Regions from separate parts of the Kitasatospora dryopteridis genome, predicted to be linked through region 2. Evidence: riboswitches for the same ligand, from Rfam matches in the RefSeq annotation. Region 2 holds a riboswitch; each other region holds the start of a gene.

Evidence for each region. Region 2 has a riboswitch for cyclic di-AMP ahead of ACQ614_RS19845 (M23 family metallopeptidase). Riboswitches for the same ligand answer to the same signal wherever they lie in the genome.
Region 1: linked by a shared signal. The riboswitch ahead of ACQ614_RS28705 (family 16 glycosylhydrolase) and the one ahead of ACQ614_RS19845 (M23 family metallopeptidase) in region 2 are both predicted to bind cyclic di-AMP.
Region 3: linked by a shared signal. The riboswitch ahead of ACQ614_RS21425 (transglycosylase family protein) and the one ahead of ACQ614_RS19845 (M23 family metallopeptidase) in region 2 are both predicted to bind cyclic di-AMP.
Region 4: linked by a shared signal. The riboswitch ahead of ACQ614_RS07825 (transglycosylase family protein) and the one ahead of ACQ614_RS19845 (M23 family metallopeptidase) in region 2 are both predicted to bind cyclic di-AMP.

The regions. Positions count from the first base shown of each region.
Region 1 is NZ_CP192749.1:6,370,755-6,376,409, forward strand. It holds gene aceB (malate synthase A) at 1-294, shown strand, start outside; gene ACQ614_RS28700 (allophanate hydrolase-related protein) at 435-821, shown strand; gene ACQ614_RS28705 (family 16 glycosylhydrolase) at 867-2,174, opposite strand; cyclic di-AMP (ydaO/yuaA leader) riboswitch at 2,178-2,353, opposite strand; gene ACQ614_RS28710 (8-oxoguanine deaminase) at 2,610-3,992, opposite strand; gene pucL (factor-independent urate hydroxylase) at 4,189-5,109, opposite strand; gene uraH (hydroxyisourate hydrolase) at 5,141-5,476, opposite strand; gene uraD (2-oxo-4-hydroxy-4-carboxy-5-ureidoimidazoline decarboxylase) at 5,524-5,655, opposite strand, start outside.
Region 2 is NZ_CP192749.1:4,341,665-4,347,319, forward strand. It holds gene ACQ614_RS19815 (PaaI family thioesterase) at 1-446, opposite strand, end outside; gene ACQ614_RS19820 (hypothetical protein) at 572-757, opposite strand; gene ACQ614_RS19825 (TetR/AcrR family transcriptional regulator) at 822-1,388, opposite strand; gene ACQ614_RS19830 (alpha/beta fold hydrolase) at 1,388-2,224, opposite strand; gene ACQ614_RS19835 (tautomerase family protein) at 2,369-2,581, shown strand; gene ACQ614_RS19840 (YiaA/YiaB family inner membrane protein) at 2,596-2,886, opposite strand; cyclic di-AMP (ydaO/yuaA leader) riboswitch at 3,110-3,270, shown strand; gene ACQ614_RS19845 (M23 family metallopeptidase) at 3,281-4,051, shown strand; gene ACQ614_RS19850 (hypothetical protein) at 4,111-4,998, opposite strand; gene ACQ614_RS19855 (GNAT family N-acetyltransferase) at 5,079-5,655, shown strand, end outside.
Region 3 is NZ_CP192749.1:4,698,552-4,704,206, forward strand. It holds gene ACQ614_RS21410 (MazG family protein) at 1-528, shown strand, start outside; gene ACQ614_RS21415 (SDR family NAD(P)-dependent oxidoreductase) at 486-914, opposite strand; gene ACQ614_RS21420 (cytochrome P450 family protein) at 1,142-2,425, shown strand; cyclic di-AMP (ydaO/yuaA leader) riboswitch at 2,619-2,807, shown strand; gene ACQ614_RS21425 (transglycosylase family protein) at 2,812-3,651, shown strand; gene eno (phosphopyruvate hydratase) at 3,856-5,142, shown strand; gene ACQ614_RS21435 (FtsB family cell division protein) at 5,241-5,655, shown strand, end outside.
Region 4 is NZ_CP192749.1:1,714,063-1,719,717, forward strand. It holds gene ACQ614_RS07815 (hypothetical protein) at 1-64, shown strand, start outside; gene ACQ614_RS07820 (hypothetical protein) at 187-2,292, opposite strand; cyclic di-AMP (ydaO/yuaA leader) riboswitch at 2,555-2,753, shown strand; gene ACQ614_RS07825 (transglycosylase family protein) at 2,759-3,943, shown strand; gene ACQ614_RS07830 (hypothetical protein) at 4,136-4,339, shown strand; gene ACQ614_RS07835 (LacI family DNA-binding transcriptional regulator) at 4,522-5,565, opposite strand; gene ACQ614_RS07840 (glycoside hydrolase family 13 protein) at 5,567-5,655, opposite strand, start outside.

The DNA.
Region 1 (5,655 bases), 2.0 Mb from region 2:
GCCGTCGCCATCTTCAACATGATGGAGGACGCCGCCACCGCCGAGATCTCCCGCTCGCAGATCTGGCAGTGGATCAACAACGGCGTCGTGCTCTCCGACACCGGTGAGAAGGCCACCGCGGAGCTCGTCCGCCGGCTCGTGGCCGAGGAGCTCGCCGAGCTCCGCACCGAACTCGGCGCGGACGCCTACGCCGCGGGCCGCTGGGCCGAGGCCGCCAGGCTCTTCGAACAGGTCGCCCTGGCCGAGGAGTTCGTCGACTTCCTCACCCTGCCCGCGCTGCCCCTGCTCGACTGACCCCAACCTATCCGCCCGCGGGTGTCCCGCCGCCCCTCCAGGTCGTCGAACTCGCCCGCCACATTTCACCGTTCCGTACGGCTCCCGCCGCCCCGGCACCGGGAGCCGTACGGAACGCCTGTTTTCGGAGGCACTTCCCCATGGCGCTCATCTTCTTCAACGGCCAGGCCATGACCGGCGGACCGTTCCACCCGCTGGTCGCCGAGTACCTGGTCGGCCCGGTGCGCACCGCGCCCGGCCACCGCTTCTTCTCCGTCCGGGACGTCTGCCCCGGGCTGCTGCCCGACCCCGGCAGCGGCTCGGCGATCGAGGGCGAGCTGTACGACGTCCCGCTGGAGCACCTGCGCGACACCGTCCTGCCCGGCGAGCCGCCGGAGTTGGAGCTCGGCGTGATCGCCCTGGAGGACGGCACCCCGTGCCTGTCCATGGTGCTGCGCCGAGGCGAACTCGAGCGCGGGGTGCACCGGGAGATCACCGGCCACGGCGGCTGGCGGGGCTACCTCGCCACGCTCGGCCGCACCGCCTGACCGGCGCCCCCGGGGGGAGGGCGCCGGTCAGGCGGACGAGGAAGGTCAGCCGGCCTTCCAGAACTTGACCGAGTCGATGGCGATGTCCGCCGAGGAGCCCACGGCGGGCACGGTGCCGCCGAGGGCCGTCTCGGACTGCAGCACCCAGTGCATCGCGTTGCCGGGGATGCGCGCGGTGGAGCGCCCGATCACCTTGCCGTCCAGGTAGAAGGTCACGCCGTCCTTCTGCCAGTCGACCGCCGAGGTGTGCCACGCGCCGGCCGTCGGGACGCCGGTGGAGAAGGCGTCCTGGTCGCTGCCCGAGGTGGCGTCGGCGCGGTGCATGAACGCACCGATCTTGCCGTTCAGGTCGCCCTCGGGGAAGTCGATCTCGCCGTGCTGCGGCCAGATGCCGTCGTCCGGCCAGAGCAGCCACGCCATCTTGTAGCCGGCGGCCGAGGTGGCCTTCCAGGTCACCTCGAAGCGCCCGTACTGGACGCCGTCACCGCCGGCGGACGGGAGCTTGGGCACCGGCGCGGAGACCCAGGTGCCGGAGGCGTCCCGGTTGAGGTGGAGGTTCATCTGGCCGTTGGCGATGGACATCGTCTTCGACGGGGCGTAGGTGCCGTTCTTGCTGGTGTCCTTCCAGCCGTCCGGGTAGGCCCACCACTTGCTGTCCACCGCGGCCGGCAGCCCGGTGCAGTGGCTGGCGGTGATGGACGAGCCGTTGGAGCAGCCCTTCCAGCTGCCGAGCGGCACGTTCACGCCGTCGAAGTCGTCCGACCAGGTCGGCGCGCCGGCCGTCGAGGTGGGGGAGGAGCTCGCCGACGGGGAGGCGGTGAAGCTGGGGGCCGACGTGGTCGGGGCCGCGGACGGCGTGGCGGGCGCCGAGGTGGCGCTCGCCGTGGGGGAGGTGCTCGGCGCGACCGGGGCCGTGGTCGGGCTCGGGGCCGGCGCCGGGGTGCCGGTGCTGCGGACGTCCAGCGTCTGCACCGGGAGGTTGTGCCAGCGCCGGTTGCCGTCCTGCCAGGTGCCGAAGGCGGTGTAGACGCCGGCCGGCAGGGTGCGGGCGGCGGTGGTGACGGTGACCCCGTCGGGGCAGATCTGCACGTTGCGGGCGGTACCGGGGAAGTCCAGCTTGTTGCCGGCGGCGTCGCGGACGGCGACGCCGATTCTCCGGGCGGTGAAGCAGGCGGAGGAGTGGACGGACAGGGAGGCGGCTGCCGCGGTGTCCGCGGCGATGGCGACCGGCGCGAGCCGGTCCTGGGTCACCTCGGGCACGTTGGCGGCCTCGGCGCTGCCCAGGAAGGGGACGGCCAGCAGGCCGAGCCCGGCGACCGCGCCCACCTTGAGGGCGATGGCGGAAACAGGCATGGAGTTGTTCCTCGACGACGCCTGCGAGGTGAGCTGTCGGATTCGGGCCGTCAGGTGGCCCGGCCGCCGGAGGGCGGCTTCACCCCGAGCCCTGGCCGTCCGCGAGCATGCAAGCGGGGCCAGGGCGACTTACCTGGTTCCCCCGCTCCCGTCCGTGTCGCATCTCGCATTGCCGTCACCGGGCGGACGGGACTCGGCGGTCCCGGGACGGGGCCCGCATGGCGCGGGCGTCCGAGCAGGTTAGCAGTGTCTTCCCGGAGGGCAAGGCGCCGGACAGCCAGTGTCAGGTCCATCACATCCGGGCACGCCGCAGCCCCCGGACCCTCGCCGTGGGTCCGGGGGCCGTGCTCCGGCCGGCCCCGGCCCGCTGCGGGCCGGCCGGGGCCGCGGAGTCCGGGTGGCGCACCGTCCCTGGCGCGGCCCGGAGTCCTGGGATCAGACGCGGGAGGCGAGCTCCTTCGCGGCGCGGGCGCAGGCCAGCGCGATCCGGTCCTCGTCGACGGTGGTCAGCACGCCCTTCTCGACGACCGCGTTGCCGTTGACGAAGAGCACGGCGAGCGGCGGCAGGGCGCCCAGGGTGAGCGCGGCCACCGGGTCGGCGATCGAGGAGTGCATGATGCCGTCGATCTTCCACAGGGCCAGGTCGGCGAGCTTGCCGGGCTCGATCGAGCCGATCTCGTTCTGCCGGCCGAGCACCCGGGCGCCGCCCATGGTGCCCAGGCGCAGCGACTGACGGGCGGTCAGGGCGTCCGGCCGGCCGTGCAGGCGGTTGATCAGCAGGGCGTTGCGCAGCTCGGTGCCGAGCTCGCCGGACTCGTTGGAGGCGGTGCCGTCCACGCCCAGGCCGACCGGCACGCCGGCCTTCAGCATGTCCGGGACGCGGGCGATGCCGGCCGCCAGGCGGGCGTTGGAGGACGGGCAGTGAGCGACACCGGTGCCGGTCTCGGCGAACTTGGCGATGTCGGAGTCGTTCATGTGGACGCAGTGCGCCATCCACACGTCCTCGCCGAGCCAGCCGGTGGACTCGAAGTAGTCGGTCGGGCCCATGCCGAACAGCTCCTTGCAGAACTGCTCCTCCTCGGCCGTCTCCGAGCCGTGGGTGTGCAGCCGGACGCCCTTGCGCCGCGCCAGCACGGCGGACTCCTTGAGGAGTTCGGTGGAGACCGAGAAGGGGGAGCAGGGCGCGAGTGCCACGTGCAGCATCGAGCCGAAGGAGGCGTCGTGCCAGGTGTCGACGGCGGCCTCGGAGGCGATCAGGATGTCCTCGGTCCTCTCCACCGCGTGGTCCGGCGGCAGGCCGCCGTCCTTCTTGCTGCGGTCCATGGAGCCGCGCAGCGCGGTGAAGCGCAGGCCGAGCTCCTGCACGCCCTCGATGGAGGCGCCGAGGATGTCGCCGCCGCCCTGCGGGAAGACGTAGTGGTGGTCGGAGGCGGTGGTGCAGCCGGACTTGAGCAGGGCGGCGGCCGATCCCTGGGTGGCCGCGTGCACCAGCTTGTCGTCGATCCGGGCCCAGGTCGGGTAGAGGGCGACCAGCCAGTCGAAGAGGATGTTGTCCTGGGCGAGGCCGCGGGTGATCCACTGGTAGAAGTGGTGGTGGGTGTTGACCAGGCCGGGGGTGACCAGGTGCCCCTCGCCGTTGATCCGGCGCACCACGTTGTCCAGCCACTGCGGGGCCGGGCCGTCGCCCACCGACTCGATCCGGTTGCCGAGGATCACCACGTGGCCGCGGGCGTACTCGGTGTCGTTCGCGTCCACCGTCGCGACGGCGACGTTCTCGATCACGATCCGCTGGTCGGCGGGTGGGGGCTGGACTGCCATGGTGTGAACTCCTATGGGGGCGAGGGCTGAGGGGGCGCCGCGGGCGGAGCGGCGGGTGGTGCGGCGGGTGGTGCGCCCGGGCCGCCGGACGGGGCGGGCCGGGCGGGCCGGGCCGGACGGGGTGCGGGCGCCGCGGGGAGGCACAGGTGCCCCGCGGCGGCCGTCCGGCCCGTGGGCGGGTGCGCCGGCCCGGCCGTCAGGCGACGGGGATGACCGGGACGACGCCCTCGCGGTGCACGGTGCCCTCGATCAGGCCGTACATCCGGTCGGCGGCGTAGTACACCTCGTTCTCGTTCTTGAGGCCGAAGGGCTCCAGGTCGACGAGGAAGTGGTGCTTGTTGGGGAGCTCCAGGCGGACCTCGTCCACCTCGGCGCGGTTGTTGAGCACCCGGGTGCCCATCGCGTGCAGGGTCTGCTGCAGCGAGTAGGAGTACGTCTCGGCGAAGGCCTCCAGCATGTGGCGCTTCACGTGGTTGTACGAGCGGTTCCAGTTCGGCTGGGGCTCGTTGTCGCGACCGGTGTAGCCGTACTTCCAACGGGCCGTCACCTGGGTGGCCAGGATCCGGTCGTAGGCCTCCTGGAGGGTGGTGTACTTGTCCTTGATGTAGCCCCAGAACTCCGAGTTGGTCGTGTTCATCACGACCAGGTCCTTGAGGCCGGAGATCACCTGGACGGACTCGCCGTCGTAGACGATCTCGGAGGTGCGTACCTCCTGGCCGTTGCGGACGAAGGAGTGGCCGACCTCCTCGGAGCCGATGAAGCGGGCGGAGCTGTCCGGGGTCCGGATGCGGTCCCAGGTGTACTCCTCGATCCGGATGCGGGCGCTGTGCACCACGCCGCGCTCGGTGTTGTCGACGAAGTGGCGGGCCAGCGTTATGCCGAAGGCCTCCGCCGACTCGATGCCGTACTCCTTGGCGAAGGCGTAGACGGTGTTCTTGGTGGTGTCGGTGGGGAGGCAGTTGGCGTTGGAGCCGGTGAGGTGGACGTCCTCGAACTCGCCCTGCAGGGAGACCGAGACGTTCAGGTCCTTGATCTCGTGCCGGGTGGAGTCGCGGTAGACCCGCACGATGCGGTTCTCCGCCTTGCCGTACTGGTTCTGACCGAGCACATGGGCCATGGCATGGCTCCTAAGCTTCCAGGTCGGTCCACTAGCTTCCGCGGTAGACCGAGTAGCCGAACGGGTTGAGCAGCAGGGGCACGTGGTAGTGGTGCTGCGCGGGCGCGACCGTGAAGACGATCGCTACCTCGGGGAAGAACGGCGCCTCCTCGGACCGCCCCGCGTAGTACGCGGCGGTGTCGAAGAGCAGCCGGACGACCGAGCCCGCCTCCACGGCCGGCAGGTCCTTGACCCGGCCGTCGGAGTCCGTGGCGGAGGTGCCGAGCACCTTCCAGCCACCCTCGGTGTTCAGCGCAAGCTCGACCGGGACGCCCTCGGCCGGCCGGCCGAGGCTGGTGTCGAGCACGTGCGTGGAGATGCCAGTCATGGGGTGGACGACCTTCACTGTGGCGGGGACGGGCTGCCCGTGGGTCCTCAGGCGGAGGCCTGCGGACCGTCGAGCAGCCGGTTGATGCGGATGTCGTTGATCTTTCGCAGCTCGCCGCGGACGATCTCGCTCTCGGTGGCGGCGTCGTTGGGGAAGCGCTCGCGCAGCGAGGCGAGCAT
Region 2 (5,655 bases):
ACGGCGATCATCGTGCCCTGCAGCAGCGCGACTTCCTTGCCCGGAATTCCGCCGCTGACCGAACGTATCTCGGCGCCGACGACGGTGATGGTGCGGCCGCTGCGGACGACCGTCCCGGTGGCCCGCAGCCGCTCGCCGACCCCGGGGCTGAGCAGGTTCAGCTTGAACTCCACGCTCAGCACGTCCTTGCCCTCGGGCATCAGGGAGAGCGCGGCGGCGCCGGCCGCCGCATCCGCGAGCGTGGAGATCGCGCCGGCGTGCACGAAGCCGTTCTGCTGGGTGACCTCGGGCCGGACCGGCAGATCGAGCACCACCCGGCCGCGGGACAGCTCGACGATCTCCACCCCCAGCGTCGCCAGCAGCGGCTGGCCGGTGAGGTTGCTGCGGAGTCGGTCGGTGACGGTGTCCATGGCGGCGGTCCTGGTGCGGGGGCTGGGGTGCTCCACGAACCTTCCGCCGCCGACCGGCCCGGAGTCAACCCCGGGCCCGGACAGCACCGGGGCCCGCGCCGTGCGGCGCGGGCCCGTCGGTATCGGAGTCCAGGGCACCCCGAGGGGCTGCCCTGCTGTCCCTACAGCAGGTCGGCGTCGGTGGCCGCCTGCCCGTCGGCGGCAGTGTCCGGCAGCTCGGTGCCGGTGACGGCCTTGGCGTCGCCGATGCGCTGCTGGGGCATGTCGGCGTGGGCGCTCGGGGCGGTCAGCGAGGCGACGACGCCGACGGCGAGGGAGGCAAAGGCGAGCATGCTGCGCTTCTTCATGCCCTGCACAACGCGCACAGCGGCACGAGGTCACGGCCGGCCGGCCACGGGCAGTCGAGTACGGCTAGCGCGGCCAGTGCCGCAGGCCTTCGACCAGCACTCCGGTCAGCCGCTGCCGGGACACCGCGACGTCCTCGGCGAGCCGGAAGCCGCCCGCGGTGGCCAGCGAGGCGAAGCCGTGGACGGTCGCGCGGACCGTCCTGGTGGCGTGGATCAGCTCCGATCCGGCCAGGCCGTAGCCCTGCAGCACCGCGAGGATCACCTCGACCAGCCGGCCGGCGGCCGCGGTGAGCTCCGGATCGTCCTGCGGGGCCTGCGGGAGCGCCGCGTAGCGGTTCGGGTGGCGCACCGCGTAGTCGACGTAGGCGTCGACCAGGGCGGCGAGGGCCTCGTCCCCGCCGCGGCCGAGCACCGCGCGGGAGAGCCGTTCGGTCAGTTCGTCGGTGACCCGGACGGCCACCAGGCGGCGCAGTTCGGCGAGTCCGCCGGTGACGTGCTTGTAGAGCGAGGGGGTGGCGACGCCGGCGCGGCCGGCCACGGCGGCCAGGGTCAGCGCCTCCGGGCCCTGCTCGTCGAGGAGTCCGACCGCGTGGTCGACGACGGCGGCGGGGTTCAGTCCGGCCCTGGGCATCAGGCGACCTCGTTCACTTCGTCCAGGAAGGGCAGCAGGGCGTCGGCGGTGGCCTGCGGGTACCCGGCCATCGGGTAGTGGCCGCCGCCCTCGATGATCACCTTACGGCCCCGGAGGGCCTGTGCCTGGCGCTCGGCGAGCGCGGCCGGGTCGGGGAAGTCCGGGTCGGCGCCGCCCATGACGACCAGCGCCGGGCAGGTGACGTCCGCGCCCCAGCCGGTCGGTGCGGAGTCGCCGCGGACGTACCCGCGCACCGCCTGCCGGCGGCCGGGCTGCTTGAGTGCGGCGACCAGCCGGGCGCGGTACGCGTCGAAGTCGGCCGGGCGCCGGTTCGGGTAGTAGAACCTCTGCGCCGCGCCCCACAGCGAGGGGAACCAGGTGAGGGCCGGGCCGAGCAGGCCGACCATCGCCTTCTGCAGCAGGTTGGGCGGGAAGTTCTCGAAGAACGCGTCGATCAGGACGATGCCGGCGACCCGCTCCGGGGCGTCGGCCGCGGCCCGGACGACGGTGGCGCCGGTGTACGAGCTGCCGACCAGGACGGCGCGGCGGATGCCGAGGTGGTCGAGCAGGGCGAGGACGTCGCCGGCGATCGCGGTCGGCGAGTAGTCGTCCCAGGCGGTCGAGGACTCCCCGAGTCCGCGCAGGTCCATGGTGACCACCCGGTGCCCGGCGGCGGTCAGCAGCGGGTGCAGGTGCCGGTAGGCGGCGCGCAGGTCGAGCATGCCGGGGAGCAGGACGACCGGGACGCCGCTGCCCTGCTCGGTGTCGTCGTAGGCCAGCCGGCCGCCCGGGACGTCCAGGTGGCGGGTCTTCAGTGCGCTCCGGGTGTCGTTCACGGCGGGCCTCCTCGGCCTGGTGGCTGAATGCCTGGCTGATTGCCTGTAGCCAAAAAGCTACGGCTAATAGCCTTAGCCGTCAAGTGTGGCCCCGCCCTGCGGTAGCGTGCCGCCGGACCGCGGGAACCGAGAGAGCGAGGCGCCATGCCCTTCATCAACGTCAAGCAGCTGGCCGGCCGTACCGAGGAGCAGCGGGCGGAGATCGCCCGGGAGCTCACCGCGACGTACGCCCGGATCACCGGGGTGGACCCGTCGAACATCTGGGTCGCCATCGAGGAGCTCCCGGCCGAGAACTGGTCGGCCGGCGGCGAGACCTTCGCCGCCAAGCGGGCCCGCGCCGCCGCCTCCGGCAGCTGACCGGGGCGGGCGGCTCAGAGACCGTCCGCCCGGAACGGGTCGTGCTCCGCCAGCAGCTTGTCCAGCCTGGCCTGGTCGACCCGGGAGACGAGCTCGCCCGCGTCCTGGCGGTCGCGGACCACCTTGGCCAGGGTGAACGCCGAGGTGATGACGTAGAGCAGGGCGACCGCCAGGAAGGCCCGCACCCAGGCGTCCACCGGAAGGCAGGCGATCCCGATCGCGAGGGCGGCCGTGGCGAGGGCGAAGGACAGGACGGCCTGCACGTAGTAGGCGGCCGTGGTGCGGGGCTGCATGGGTGCGCTCATGCCTGCAGCGTCCCGGAGCGCCGGCAGGCCGGCATGAGTACGGATACTCAGCTTCGATGGCTTATCACCCTGAGTCACCACCCAACTGACAATCCATGGCAAATCGCCCATCGTGCCCGTAGTCCCGACGAATCCACTGGCTCAGGCGCTTGGAATCAGGGCGGGCATAGCATTAACGTTTGATAACGCAGCGCGGTCGGCAACGCCGTACCGACACGGCACCGTGCGCGTGTCGCTCAATCCCGCGTCTGCCTTCGCCGGTGGGCCCGGGAGCCGGGGAACCACCTTCCTTGGGGTGAATCGGCCGGGCCGGTGGCCCAGCCGTAGGAGACCTTCCTGCTCCGAACCCGTCAGCTAACCCGGTCGGCGAGAGGGAAGGAAAGGAGTGCGCCCCGTGGCGTCGACGCACTCGGCGGACCCCACCGCCGCAGCCACCCAGCTCCTCGACCACCCCTGGGAGCAGGCCGAACAGGCCCGCCACCGGCTGCCCCGACAGACCAGGGGCGGCAGCCCGCTGCTCGGCGTGACCGCGACCATGGCCGCCACCTTCGGCGCCGCCGGCCTCACCGCGGCCGCCGCCGGCCCGGCCGCCGCTGCCGAGCCCGCCGTCTCCGTCCCCGACGAGGCACCCGACGCCGACCCGGGCCTCGCCCTCGCCGCCCGCATCCAGCAGCAGGCCGACCACCGCACCGCCGCCGACGAGGCCGCCCGCCTCGCCGCCGCCCAGGAGGCCGAGGCCCGCCGCGCCGCGCAGGCCGCCGTGGAGGCCACCGCCCTCGCCCTGCCGACCACCGGCTACACCCTGGGCACCCAGTACGGCCCGTCCGGCTCGCACTGGGCCCACCTGCACACCGGCCTCGACTTCGAGGCCGCCACCGGCACCCCGGTCACCGCGGTCGGCCCGGGCACCGTCACCTCGGCCGGCTGGGCCGGCTCGTACGGCTACCGCATCGTCCAGACCCTGCCCGACGGCACCGAGATCTGGTACTGCCACCTCGCCCGGCTCGCCACCATCGACGGCCCGGTCGAGCGCGGCACCGTCCTCGGCGCGGTCGGCGCCACCGGCAGCGTCACCTCGCCCCGCCTCCACCTGGAGGTCCGCCCCGGCGGCGGAGCCCCCGTCGACCCGCTGGGCTGGCTCCGCTCCCACGGCGTCCAGCCCTAGGGTCCGAACGCACGCGGGCGGTTGATTCTTCAGGTGCCCCCGCGTGCCCCCGGCTTCGCTCACTCCTCGTCGTGCGTCTGCCGGGCCGCCGCGTACGCCTCCAGTTCCTCGGTGCCCGGCTCGGGGGCCAGGTCCGGGTACTCCGCGACCAGCAGGGTCGGCAGCCCGGGCACCGTCCACTCGCCGCAGAGCCACAGCGCGACGTCCGCCACGACCTGCTCGAAGTCCTCGAACTCGCCCCGCAGCTCGAACGGCATCGGCTCGCCCATCGCGGTCAGCGCCGCCAGGTTGCGGTAGCTGCGCTGCATCAGCCCGTACTCCAGCAGCCGCCGTGCCCCGTCGGTGGCCATGCCGATCGACAGCAGGTGCGCCTCGCCCCAGCCCAGTGCGGCGTCCGCACCGGTCATCGCGTCCAGCGCACCGGTCTCCACCAGGGCCTCGTACGCGGCCGTCCGGCCGTCCGGCTCCAGCGCGCGGAAGGCGTCCAGCCAGGCCCGCACCGCCGCCGCATCCCCGGTGTCCACGCCGTCGGCGCGCAGCAGCAGCGTGTACAGCCGCGGCCAGGTCAGCAGCTGCGGCCGCCGCAGCAGCGTCCCCAGCAGCTCGCCCTGCCACTCCGCCTCGGCGTGCAGGCGCTCCTGCCGCTTCGCGTTCAGCCGCCGTGCCGCCCGCTGACGGTCGATCAGCAGCCGCACCGCCTCCCCGTAGACCGCCGGGTCGCCGGCCGGCTGCACGTACAGGTGGAGCCGTTCGTGCAGCAGCTGCTCCAGCACGGCCGAGCCCAGCTCGGGCCGGCCGTCGTGCATCGGGGCGCCGCCCAGTTCCAGCAGCGTCAGCACTTCCCGGAGGGCCTCCTCCGGGACGGGTGCGCGGCCCTCGGCATCCGCCCAGGCGAGCAGCTCCTCGGCGCAGGTACGGGGGATGAGCTGCAGGTCTTCGTCGTCCACGCCCCGTACCGTAGCCGGTGCGGCGACCGGCGTGCGGCACGGCGGGCCCGTCGCGGGGCGGCGGGGTAGGGTCGGCCGCCATGACACCCGAACAGGTCCGGACGGTGCGACAGGTCCGGCTGACCGGACCGCGCCTGGCGATCCGCGAGTTCCGGCTCACCCCGGACGACACCGCGGCCCTGCACGCGATCTTCGGTGACCCGGAGACCGCCCGCTACCTGCCCTTCGAACCGCGCGACGAGGAGGAGTGCGCCGACCAGATCGAGCTCTACCTCGAAGAGGCCGAGAAGGACCCGCGGACCGTCTACCGCCTCGCCGTGACGCTCCGTGAGGACGGCCCGGAGGCGCTGCCGATCGGCAACGCCGTCCTCGGCCTCGAAGGGCAGCGCGCCGCCACCATCGGCTACGTGCTGCGCCGCGACACCTGGGGCAACGGCTACGCCGGCGAGATCACCGCCATGCTCTGCGGGTTCGGCTTCGGCACCCTCGGCCTGCACAGGCTCGCCGCCCGCGTCGACCCGGCCAACACCGCCTCCGCCCGGGTGCTCGCCCGGGCCGGCTTCCAACTGGAGGGCCGCATCCGGCACGACCTCCACCTGCGCGACACCTGGCACGACTCCCTGCTGTTCTCCCTGCTGGAGGACGAGTGGGTGCAGC
Region 3 (5,655 bases), 360 kb from region 2:
GAGCTCGTCGAGGCGATCGAGGAGGGCGACCGCGAGACGCTGCGCGAGGAGCTCGGGGACGTGCTGCTGCAGGTCTTCTTCCACTCCCGGATCGCCGAGGAGCACCCCGAGGACCCGTTCTCCGTGGACGACGTGGCCGGCGACATCGTGGAGAAGCTGATGTACCGGCACCCGCACGTCTTCGGCGACGTCGAGGCGACCGGCTCCGACCAGGTCGAGGCCAACTGGGAGCAGCTGAAGGCCGCGGAGAAGCAGCGCGAGTCGGTGCTCGACGGCGTGCCGTCGGGCCTGCCCGCACTGGCGTACGCGGCCAAGCTGGTGTCGAGGGTGCGCCGGGCCGGCTTCACGGCGGTGCCGGACGCGCCGTACGAGCTGCCCGGCGAGCTGACCGCGGAGAGCGCCGGCGAGCTGCTGCTGGCCGTGGCGCAGCGGGCGTACGACGCCGGGGTGGACGTCGATGCGGCGCTGCGCGGTGCCGCGCGCCGCTACCGGACGGCCGTGCGGACGGCCGAGGGGCTGTCGGACTGACGCTGCGGGGGCACGACCTCGCTGATCGCCTCGCCGACCAGGGCGAGCAGCTCGGCGAGCGGGGCGAGGCTGTCGGGCAGGTCGGCGAAGGAGACGATCCGCTCGCCGTGCGGGCCGGCGACCGCGAAGAGGTCGATCGGGCCGAGGTGCTTGGTGGCGGTCTCCACCAGGGCGGCGATGTCGCTCGGCTGGTGGGCGTCGCCGCTGACGCCGACCACCGGGCAGCCCGGGCGGTCGAGCTCGGTGGCCAGGTCCTCCGCCACGCCGGGGCGCAGGTCGGCGACGAGCATGCCCGCGGCCCCTGCGGCGGCGAAGCGGCGGGCGAGGTCCGCCCCCTCGCCCCCGCTGAGTACGGCGATGACCACCACTGCCCCGGCTACTCGCACGGCCTGCTCCTCTCTGAGCACGCTTCCCCGTGGACGGCACCGCACGGCCGCCCGTCATCGGTTATCGGAGGATCGTAGGCACCCCGCGACCCTCCGCAACAGGGATTACCCCCCAGGTGACCAGACTCACGCCCGTCCGGGCGGACGGTCCGGGGCGTGTCCCACGGGTGCACGGCGGACGGTGCCTGGCGTCGGGCGGGCCGCCGTCCAGCGGATACCGTCGGGGCATGCCGGAGACGTCCCGAACCGACCAGCCCGAACTCTTCACCTGGGAGTTCGCCGCCGACCCGTACCCCGCCTACGCCTGGCTGCGCGAGCACGCGCCGGTGCACCGCACCACGCTGCCCAGCGGAGTGGAGGCCTGGCTGGTGACCCGGTACGCGGACGCCCGGCAGGCCCTCGCGGACAGCAGGCTGTCGAAGAACCCGGTGCACCACAGCGAGCAGGCGCACCGCTCCGGCCGGGTCGGCATCCCGGGTGAGCGGCAGGCCGACCTGATGACGCACCTGCTGAACATCGACCCGCCGGACCACACCCGGCTGCGCCGGCTGGTGTCCAAGGCGTTCACCCCGCGGCGGGTCGCGGAGTTCGAGCCGCGGGTGCAGCAGCTCACCGACCGGCTGATCGACTCCTTCGCCGGGCGCGGCACCGCCGACCTGATCCACGAGTTCGCCTTCCCGCTGCCGATCTACGCGATCTGCGACCTGCTGGGCGTGCCGCCCGAGGACCAGGACGACTTCCGGGACTGGGCCGGAATGATGATCCGACACCACGGAGGGCAGCGCGGCGGCGTCGGCCGGGCCGTGAAGCGGATGCGCGGCTACCTAGCGGAGCTGATCCACCGCAAGCGGGCCGACCCCGGCGACGACCTGATCTCCGGGCTGATCAGGGCCAGCGACCACGGCGAGCACCTGACCGAGAACGAGGCCGCGGCGATGGCCTTCATCCTGCTGTTCGCCGGCTTCGAGACCACCGTCAACCTGATCGGCAACGGCCTGTACGCGCTGCTGCGCAACCCCGGCCAGCGGGCGCTGCTCCAGGAGTCGCTGGCCCGCGGCGAGAGCGGCCTGCTGGAGACCGGGATCGAGGAGCTGCTCCGCTACGACGGGCCGGTGGAGCTGGCCACCTGGCGGTTCGCGACCCGGCCGCTGGCGATCGGCGGGGTGGAGATCCCGGTCGGCGACCCGGTGCTGGTCGTGCTGGCGGCGGCCGACCGCGACCCGGCCAGGTTCGCCGACGAGAACACCCTGGACCTCGCCCGCACCGACAACCCGCACCTGGGCTTCGGCCACGGCATCCACTACTGCATCGGTGCGCCGTTGGCCCGGCTGGAGGGCCGGGCGGCGCTGGCGACGCTGCTGACCAGGCTGCCCGACCTCGCGCTGGCCGCCGACCCGGCCGACCTGCGCTGGCGCGGCGGCCTCATCATGCGGGGGCTGCGCGAGCTGCCGGTCGCCTTCACCCCGAAGGCGGACGTTCCACCGCCGCCCGGGCGGGACGACACCGCCTGACGGTGTGTCGTGTCGCCGCCGGGAGACCGGGACTGAACACTCATCAATCAGGACAAACCAGTATCGTTCGTGGGCGATAATCAGTTCGCCGTAATTCTTGCGTGATATGAGCGATATGAGCTTGTGATCGGTCGTCGGCTCTGCCTACTCTCCGGATCAGTCCGCAGCAGCGGACCCCGGCTGCGGAAACGCCGAATCCTGTCCGCCGCATCCCGGGCCTGACGACCGAAGACGAAGGACAGGGGCGGGGGAACCACGTTCGTCGCCGTCCCCACGGCTAGGGGTGAAGCCGCGTCAGCAGGACCCCTCCTGCGGCCGCGGCCGGGCCAAGCCTCCCGGTCCGAACCCGACAGCTCACCTCGCAGGCGTTCGGAGAGGGACAACCCATGCTCTTCACCGGACCTGGCCGCCACCGCCGCAGGACCTCCGCCGAGAAGGCGGTCGCCGTCGCGGGTGTCGCCGGTGTCGGCCTCGCCATGCCGCTGCTCACCGCGGCGGGCGCGCATGCCGCCCCCGTCTCGATCTGGGACAAGGTCGCCCAGTGCGAGAGCGGCGGGAACTGGAAGATCAACACCGGCAACGGCTACTACGGCGGGCTGCAGTTCAGCGCACGCACCTGGAAGGGGTTCGGCGGCGCCCGGTACGCGCCGCTCGCCCACCAGGCGAGCAAGAGCCAGCAGATCGCCGTCGCCGAGAAGGTGCTGGCCTCCCAGGGGCCCAATGCGTGGCCGGTCTGTTCCAAACGCGCCGGCCTGACCCGCGCCTCCGCCTCGAGTACCGGGGCGGCCGGCACCGCCCAGTCCGGCACCGCCCAGTCCGGTAGCGGGCAGTCCGGCAGCGGGCAGCGCTCGGGCTCGCCGCGGTTCCCCGGCCACGGCGGGTGGGACGCGTCCGGCGGCGTGTACTGGTACCAGAAGGACGACCGCTGGTACTGGACGGCGCACCGCGAGATCTACGAGCGGTACCTGCCGCCGACCCCGGCCGGGCCGGCCGGCGGCGACGACGGGGACGCCGCGGCGGAGGACTCCGGGCGGACGCTCCAGGCCGTCCCCGTCCCCGCGGTCGGCCGCGCGACGTACACCGTGCAGCCCGGCGACACGCTCTCCGGCATCGCCGCCGACCGCGGCCAGGCCGGCGGCTGGGAGCAGCTGTACGCGAACAACAGGGAGGTCGTCGGCGCCGACCCCGACCTGATCCTGCCCGGCCAGCAGCTGCAGCTGGACTGACGGACCGGCACTGTACGAACGGCCCGTCCGCCCGCGGGGCGGCACCCGGGGGCGGACGGCCGGTTTTGTGGTCCTTCAGGTGAACTACCGGCGAGTAGCCAGGTCACACGGTGAGACAGGGCCATGCGCGGCGTGGCCCCGTGGGCCCGTGCGGTTAGGCTCTGGTCGTAACGACCCTCATCCGCTTCCGCTAGGAGATGCCTCGTGCCGTCCATTGATGTCGTCGTAGCCCGCGAAATCCTCGACTCCCGCGGTAACCCCACGGTCGAGGTCGAGGTCGGCCTCGACGACGGCAGCACCGGTCGTGCCGCTGTCCCGTCCGGTGCCTCCACCGGTGCCTTCGAGGCCCTGGAGCTTCGCGACGGCGACAAGAACCGCTACTTCGGCAAGGGCGTGGAGAAGGCCGTCCTCGCCGTCATCGAGCAGATCGGCCCGGAGCTGGTCGGCTACGACGCCACCGAGCAGCGCCTGATCGACCAGGCCATGCTCGACCTGGACGCCACCCCCGACAAGTCCTCGCTCGGCGCCAACGCCATCCTCGGCGTCTCCCTCGCCGTGGCGCACGCCGCCTCCGAGGCCAGCGACCTGCCGCTGTTCCGCTACCTGGGCGGCCCCAACGCGCACGTCCTGCCGGTGCCGATGATGAACATCCTCAACGGCGGCTCGCACGCGGACTCCAACGTCGACATCCAGGAGTTCATGATCGCCCCGATCGGCGCGGAGTCCTTCTCCGAGGCCGTCCGCTGGGGCGTCGAGGTCTACCACACCCTCAAGGGCGTGCTGAAGGAGCGCGGCCTGTCCACCGGCCTCGGCGACGAGGGCGGCTTCGCGCCGAACCTGGACTCCAACCGCGAGGCCCTCGACCTGATCGTCGAGGCCATCAAGAAGGCCGGTTACACCCCGGGCAAGGACGTCGCGCTCGCCCTGGACGTCGCGTCCTCCGAGTTCCACAACGACGGCGCCTACACCTTCGAGGGCAAGGCGATCTCCTCCGCCGAGCTCATCGACTACTACGCCGAGCTGGTCGCCGCGTACCCGCTGGTCTCCATCGAGGACCCGCTGGACGAGTCGGACTGGGACGGCTGGAAGGCCATGACCGACAAGCTGGGCGACAAGGTCCAGCTGGTCGGCGACGACCTGTTCGTCACCAACCCGGAGCGCCTGCGCCGCGGCATCGAGACCGGCACCGCCAACGCGCTGCTGGTGAAGGTCAACCAGATCGGCTCGCTCACCGAGACCCTGGACGCCGTCGAGCTGGCCCAGCGCAACGGCTACCGCTGCATGATGTCGCACCGCTCCGGCGAGACCGAGGACGTCACCATCGCCGACCTCGCCGTCGCCACCAACTGCGGCCAGATCAAGACCGGCGCCCCGGCCCGCTCCGAGCGCGTCGCCAAGTACAACCAGCTGCTGCGCATCGAGGAGATCCTCGACGACGCCGCCGAGTACGCGGGCCGCGGCGCGTTCCCGCGGTTCAAGTTCGAAGGCTGACACCCCGCGGCTGACACACGGCCGCTGGACCGGTGCCCCGGCAACCACCCCGTAGGGTGGGGGCCGGGGCACCGGCGTGAGCAGGAGGGGTACGAGCGATGTGGAAGATCCCGGGACTGGCGGGGCGACCGCGCTTCACCAGCCGCGCGACCGTGCTCGTGCTCGTCCTGTGCTCGCTGGTGGCGATACTCGCCTACCCCGCAAGGCAGTTCCTGACGCAGCGCTCGGAGATCGCCGACCAGCGGGCGAGGGCGGAGCACGCCCGGCAGCAGGTCGACGAACTCCGCCGGGCGAAGGCCCGCTGGCAGGACCCGGAGTACGTGAAGGCGCAGGCCCGCGAGCGGCTGCACTTCGCGATGCCCGGTGAGACCCCGTTCGTCTCGGTCGACCCGTCGGCCACCGCCGGGCCGGCCTCCGCCGACGCCCTGCCCACCGGCCCGGTCAGGGCCGCCAAGCCCTGGTACACCACCGTCCTCGACTCGGTCGACCTGGCCGACTCGACCACCGCCCCTC
Region 4 (5,655 bases), 2.6 Mb from region 2:
GCCCGCGCCGGCACCGGTCGAGGAGCAGGCCGCCGAGGCCGAGGAGCCCGCGGCCGAGCAGTGAGCACGAGCGAAGGGCCCCGACCGGAGCGGTCGGGGCCCTTCGCCATGCCCCTACGCGCACACCGGGCCTGCACAGCCCTCACCGGATCCGCATGAAACGGGAGTCCGCGTCGGGCCCGCTCCTCAGACGGGCAGCCGCCGGGTGGGCGCCGCAGCGTCCGCGAGCCGGATCGAGGGGGTGCTGACGGCACGGGGCGGGCCGTCCACGGCGACGGGTGCCGCCGCCGCGTTCCACTGCGGCTTGCCGGCGCCCGGCTCCAGCCGCACGGCCTGACGCTCACCGGCCCTGCGCAGCACGATCCGGGTGGGCGGCGGGGACTGCGGGTCCAGCCAGACCTCGTTGCCGCCGAAGGAGCAGTCGAGCACCGCGATGTCGTCCGGCTCACCGTCGGGGGCGGCGCGGAAGGCCACTCCGGCCTTCCGGTAGCCCGTCAGGCGGCTCCGGCCGATCGTCACCGTCGTTCCGGCGAGCTGGTGCTTGGCGGTGGCGACGGCGTAGTCGGACTGTCCCGCGGCGTCGATGAGCATGCCGTCGAAGACGGTGCCCTTGTCGCGGCCGAGGGCGTGCACGGCCACTCCCCCGGCGGCGTTGCCGTACAGCACGCCGGAGGTGTAGTCGAAGTCGTTGAGGTAGGCGCCGTGCTCGATGCCCCAGCCGCCGTTGTGGTAGGCCACGAAGCGGTCGACGGTGTGGTGGTGGCGGGCGTTCAGCCAGACGAAGATCCCGTTCTGCAGGTTGTTGTGGGCGAGGCAGCGTTCGAAGGTCCAGACGCCCTCGCTGGTCTCCGGCCACTCGTAGCCGGAGGCGCCGGCGGCGCCCTGGACGCCGACCGCCACGCAGTCGCGGGCGGTGCCGCCGGTGCCCGCCCCGAGCGAGAAGCCGGTGAGCCGGTAGCCGCGCGGGGCGGGCTCGTACACGGTGCGGGAGGCCACGCAGGACTCGTAGGCGATGTCGTCGGACGGCTCCTGCGGGGTGCGGGTGTCCGTCGGCCCGTCCCACCAGTAGGCGTCCTCCCAGGTGTCGTGGCTGATGCAGCTGCGGAAGGTGATGCCGTGGCTGGCGTGCGGGACGAAGGCGTGGCTGCCGGCGTCGCGGACGACGACGCCCTCGACGGCGGTGCCGCGGGAGGCGTCGCCGAGCATGTGGAAGTGCAGCCCGTACCGGCCGAGGACCGGCTCGGTGACCGGGGTGCCGTTCCAGGTCTCCTTGCCCGCCTTGCGGGGGCCGACCCAGCGGAGGGCGGCGTGCCGGACGTCGGCCCGCCGGGAGCTGGTCAGGTGGACGTGGGTACGACCGCGGGGGGTGCCCTCGATCCGCACGCTGCGGGTCAGGTTGAGCACCTCGGCGCCCGCGGTGACGCCGCCGCCGACCGCGACGCGCGGGTGGGCGTGCGCCAGGGGTGCGGTCAGCGTGACGGTGCGGCCGTCGATCCGTCTGATCGTGCACAGATCGTACCGGGTGGAGAAGTCGCCCTCGTCGGGGGGTCCGGTCGGGGTGACGGCGAGCTCGTCGCCGGGCTGCCAGCCGGTCGGCGGCTCGGCCAGCTGCAGCTCGGTGGCGCCGGCCTTCAGCGCGGCCGCGGCGCGCACCCACGCGGTCTTGGCGGCGCCGTCCAGTCGCAGGTAGCCGGAGCCGGTGACCCAGAGGCCGGTGTCCCCCTCCACCATCGTCATGCCGCCGCCCCGGAAGGACCGTTCGTCCGCAGAGGGAAATCTCAGGGCATGCACGGAGCCGTCCGCGGGAGCCAGCACCAGGGTGCCGCGCACCTCGACACTGCCCGCCGAGGCCAGCGCGACGCTGCGCCCGGGGGCGAAGACCAGCGAGCCCCCCGGCTCCACGAGCAGCGAGCCGACCGCGGCATCCGCGTCCAGCAGCACCCGGTCGGAGATCCGCACGGCGCTCTTCGGGCCGGGTACGGCGCCGCCCCAGCCGGCCGCGTCCGACCAGCGGCGGCCCGTCAGATCGACCGGGGAGGGCGAGGGCTCGGCCGGGGCCGGGGCGGCATGCGTGTGCCCGGCAGAAGCCCCTGCAGGGCCCGCGGAGGGTGCCGCGGAGGCCGGCGGCGGGGCGGACGGGGCGGCGAGCGCCCGGCGGGCCAACTCCCCGCCGCCGACCGCCGCGGCGGCGACCGGTGCGGCGATCCAGCCGAGCAGTCGGCGGCGCCCGGGGCGGCGGTGCGAGCCCACCCGCCGCGGCGCCCCCTCGGGCATCCCGTCACCGTGCTCCATGATCGGCCCACCCCTCCCCCCGGGGCCCTGCCCGGGCCCGACGCCTGAAGCATAAACAAGCCCGTTTCAGCCCAAGAGTTTTGCGCAAAAGCGGCCGAAGTCGATCACAATCACACCGAAGAATCGATCATGAATTCATTCAAGATCGACTGTGATCGGCATCACACATGTTTGCGGTTTGAACTTAACTCTGTCTAATGTCCTCCCACGTTCGTGGTCACACGGACCCAGTTGGCCCGAACGCCGAGTCCTGCCGGCGGTCCGACTGGCAATGCGAAACGCACTTCGGCAGGGGCGGGGGAACCAGGTAAGTCGCCCGGGAACGGCCATGCGCCGTTCCTCGGCTTGGGGTGAAGCCGCGCGCGCGGAAACAGCGGAAAGACCGCTGCCTCCGCGCGGGCGGCCGGGCAACTCCAGCCCGAATCCGACAGCTCACCTCGCAGGCGTGGGAGAGGAACGCTCCTTCATGCTGTCCATCAACTCCAAGCGCGGCCGCCGCATTCTCGCCACCACCGGCGTCGTCGGCATCGGTCTGTCGATCCCGTCCCTCGCCGCCGGCACCGCCTCCGCCGCCACGGTCGCCACCTGGGACAAGGTCGCCCAGTGCGAGAGCACCGGCAACTGGCACATCAACACCGGCAACGGCTTCTACGGTGGCCTCCAGTTCACCAACAGCACCTGGTCCTCCTTCGGTGGCGGCGCCTACGCCGCCCGCGCCGACCTCGCCACCAAGGACCAGCAGATCGCCATCGCCGAGAAGGTCCTGGCCGTCCAGGGCCCCGGCGCCTGGCCCGTCTGCTCGGTCAAGGCCGGTCTGACCAAGGGCGGCCCGGCCCCGGAGATCAACCCCGGCGGCTCGTCCTCCACCACCACCGCCTCGACCGGCAGCAGCACGGCCGCCAAGCCGGCCGCGCCGAGCACCGGCTCCACCACCGCGAGCAGCGGCTCCACCGCCTCCGCCGGCACCTCCCAGGACGGCAAGGCCTGGCAGGGCAAGAAGTCCTGGCAGCAGAACCGCTGGAACCACGGCGGCACCTACACCGTCCGGGCCGGCGACTGGCTGTCGACCATCGCCGAGCGCAACCACGTCCAGGGCGGCTGGCAGAAGCTCTACGAGCTCAACAAGTCGGTCCTGAAGCAGGGTCCGCACTCCATCTACCCGGGCCAGAAGCTGTCGCTCGGCACCGCCGCCACCGCCCAGGCCGCCCAGGCCGCCCCGGCCAAGGCGCAGGCTGCCCCGGCCACCGCGGTCAAGGCGAGCACCACCACCACGGCCGCGAAGGCCGCCACCGGCTCCAAGGCCGCCGCGGTCAACTTCGCGCTCTCCAAGGTGGGCCAGGCCTACATCTACGGCGGCACCGGCAACGGCGGCTGGGACTGCTCCGGCCTCACCCAGGCCGCGCTGCGCGCCGCGGGCATCTCCGTCCCGCGCGTCGCCGCCGACCAGGCCGACTACTCGACCCGCGTCTCGCTGGACAACCTGCAGCCGGGCGACCTGCTGTTCTGGTCCAACAACGGCGCCAACTCGGGCGTGCACCACGTCGCCATGTACATCGGCGACGGCAAGTACGTCGAGGCGGCCAACCCGCGCGCCGGTGTGCGCGTCCAGACCATCGCCAACTGGGCGCCGGACTTCGCCGGCCGGGTCTGATCCACCCCGCCCCGGCGTCCCGTACGCCGGGGCCAGGCGCCCGAAGCCGTAACCGGGTCCCACGGCCCGGGCGCCCCTCTCCCGACCGATGCCCCGGAGCAGCCTTCCGCCGCTCCGGGGCTTCGGCCTGCCCGCCTCTTCCCGCTTTCCCGCCCGGATAGGCTGACGCTCCCCCGGAGTTGAGGAGCCGCCATGGCAGCGAAGGTCACCGTCACACTGGACGCCGATCTGGCGATCGAGGTCATGCTGGCCGCCGGAGCGGGCAACCCGCAGGACGCGGTCGAGCTCGTCGTCCGCGACTACCTGGCCCGCAGCCGGCGCACCGAGGCCCGCACCGGCGACGCCGCCGACGCCGAACGCACCGCCCGCCCGCACCGCACCGTCGAAGAGGGCTGAGGGATCGCCTGACGGCCCCGGAGGCAGCCACCAGGGGCACTGAGGGCACCTCCCAGCGCCCCTGGTGGCTGCCCGCGCCCCAGTGGCTGCCACAAGGCCCCCCAGAGACGGCTGCGGCCCCGGAGAGAGGGCTCTCCGGGGCCGTACGGGTGTGCCGCTGCCCGGTGGGGCTCGACGGGGGGTCAGCGCACGCTGGCGCCGGTGGAGCCGCGCATCACGAGCTCCGGCTGGAACATGAACTCCGCGCGCTGCGCGGGGTTTCCGCCGACCTCCTCGAGGAGGGCGTCGACGGCGGCGGTGGCCATGGCCTCCACCGGCTGGCGGATGGTGGTCAGCGGCGGCTCGGTGAACGCTATCAGCGGCGAGTCGTCGAACCCGACCACCGAGACGTCCTGCGGCACGGACAGTCCGCGCTGCCGGGCCGCGCGGATCGCGCCGAGCGCCATCATGTCGCTGCCGCAGACGATCGCGGTGCAGCCCTTGTCGAGCAGCACACCGGCCGCGGCGTGCCCGCCCTCCACGCTGAACAGCGTGTGGTGGACCCAGCCGTCGGCCTCCTCCTCGGTCAGCCCGAGGAGTTCCTGCACGGCCGCCCGGAAGCCCTCGACCTTCCGGAGCACCGGCACGAAGCGCCGCTGCCCGATCGCGAGGCCGATCTTCGTGTGGCCGAGCTCGACCAGGTGCTGGACGGCCATCCACATCGCCGCCCGGTCGTCCGGCGAGATGAACGGCGCGGCGATCCGCTCGCTGTAGCCGTTGATCATCACGAACGGCACCTGGCGGCCGATCAGCTTGTTGTACCGCTCGTGGTCGGCCGTGGTGTCGGCGTGCAGACCGGAAACGAAGACGATGCCGGCCACCCCCCGCTCCACCAGCAGCTCCACGAGTTCGTCCTCGGTGGAGCCACCGGGGGTCTGGGTGCACAGGACCGGCGTGTAGCCGTGCCGGCTGAGCACCTGCTCGATCACCTGCGCGAGCGCCGGGAAGATCGGGTTGTTGAGCTCCGGGATGATCAGACCGATCAGACCCGCGCTGCGCTGCCGCAGCCGGGTGGGCCTCTCGTACCCGAGTACGTCGAGGGCGGCCAGTACGGTCTGGCGGGTGGTCGCGGAGACGCCCGCCTTGCCGTTGAGTACGCGGCTGACGGTGGCTTCACTGACCCCCGCCTGCGCCGCGATGTCCGAGAGTCGCGCCGTAGTCACGATCCCAGAGCCTATTGCAACCATCTCAGACCGCCCACCATACGGTGCTGTCCGCTGCCAGCAGAATCTCGCCGTCCGCGGCCTCGGTGTCCGCGGAGGACAGCAGGATACGTC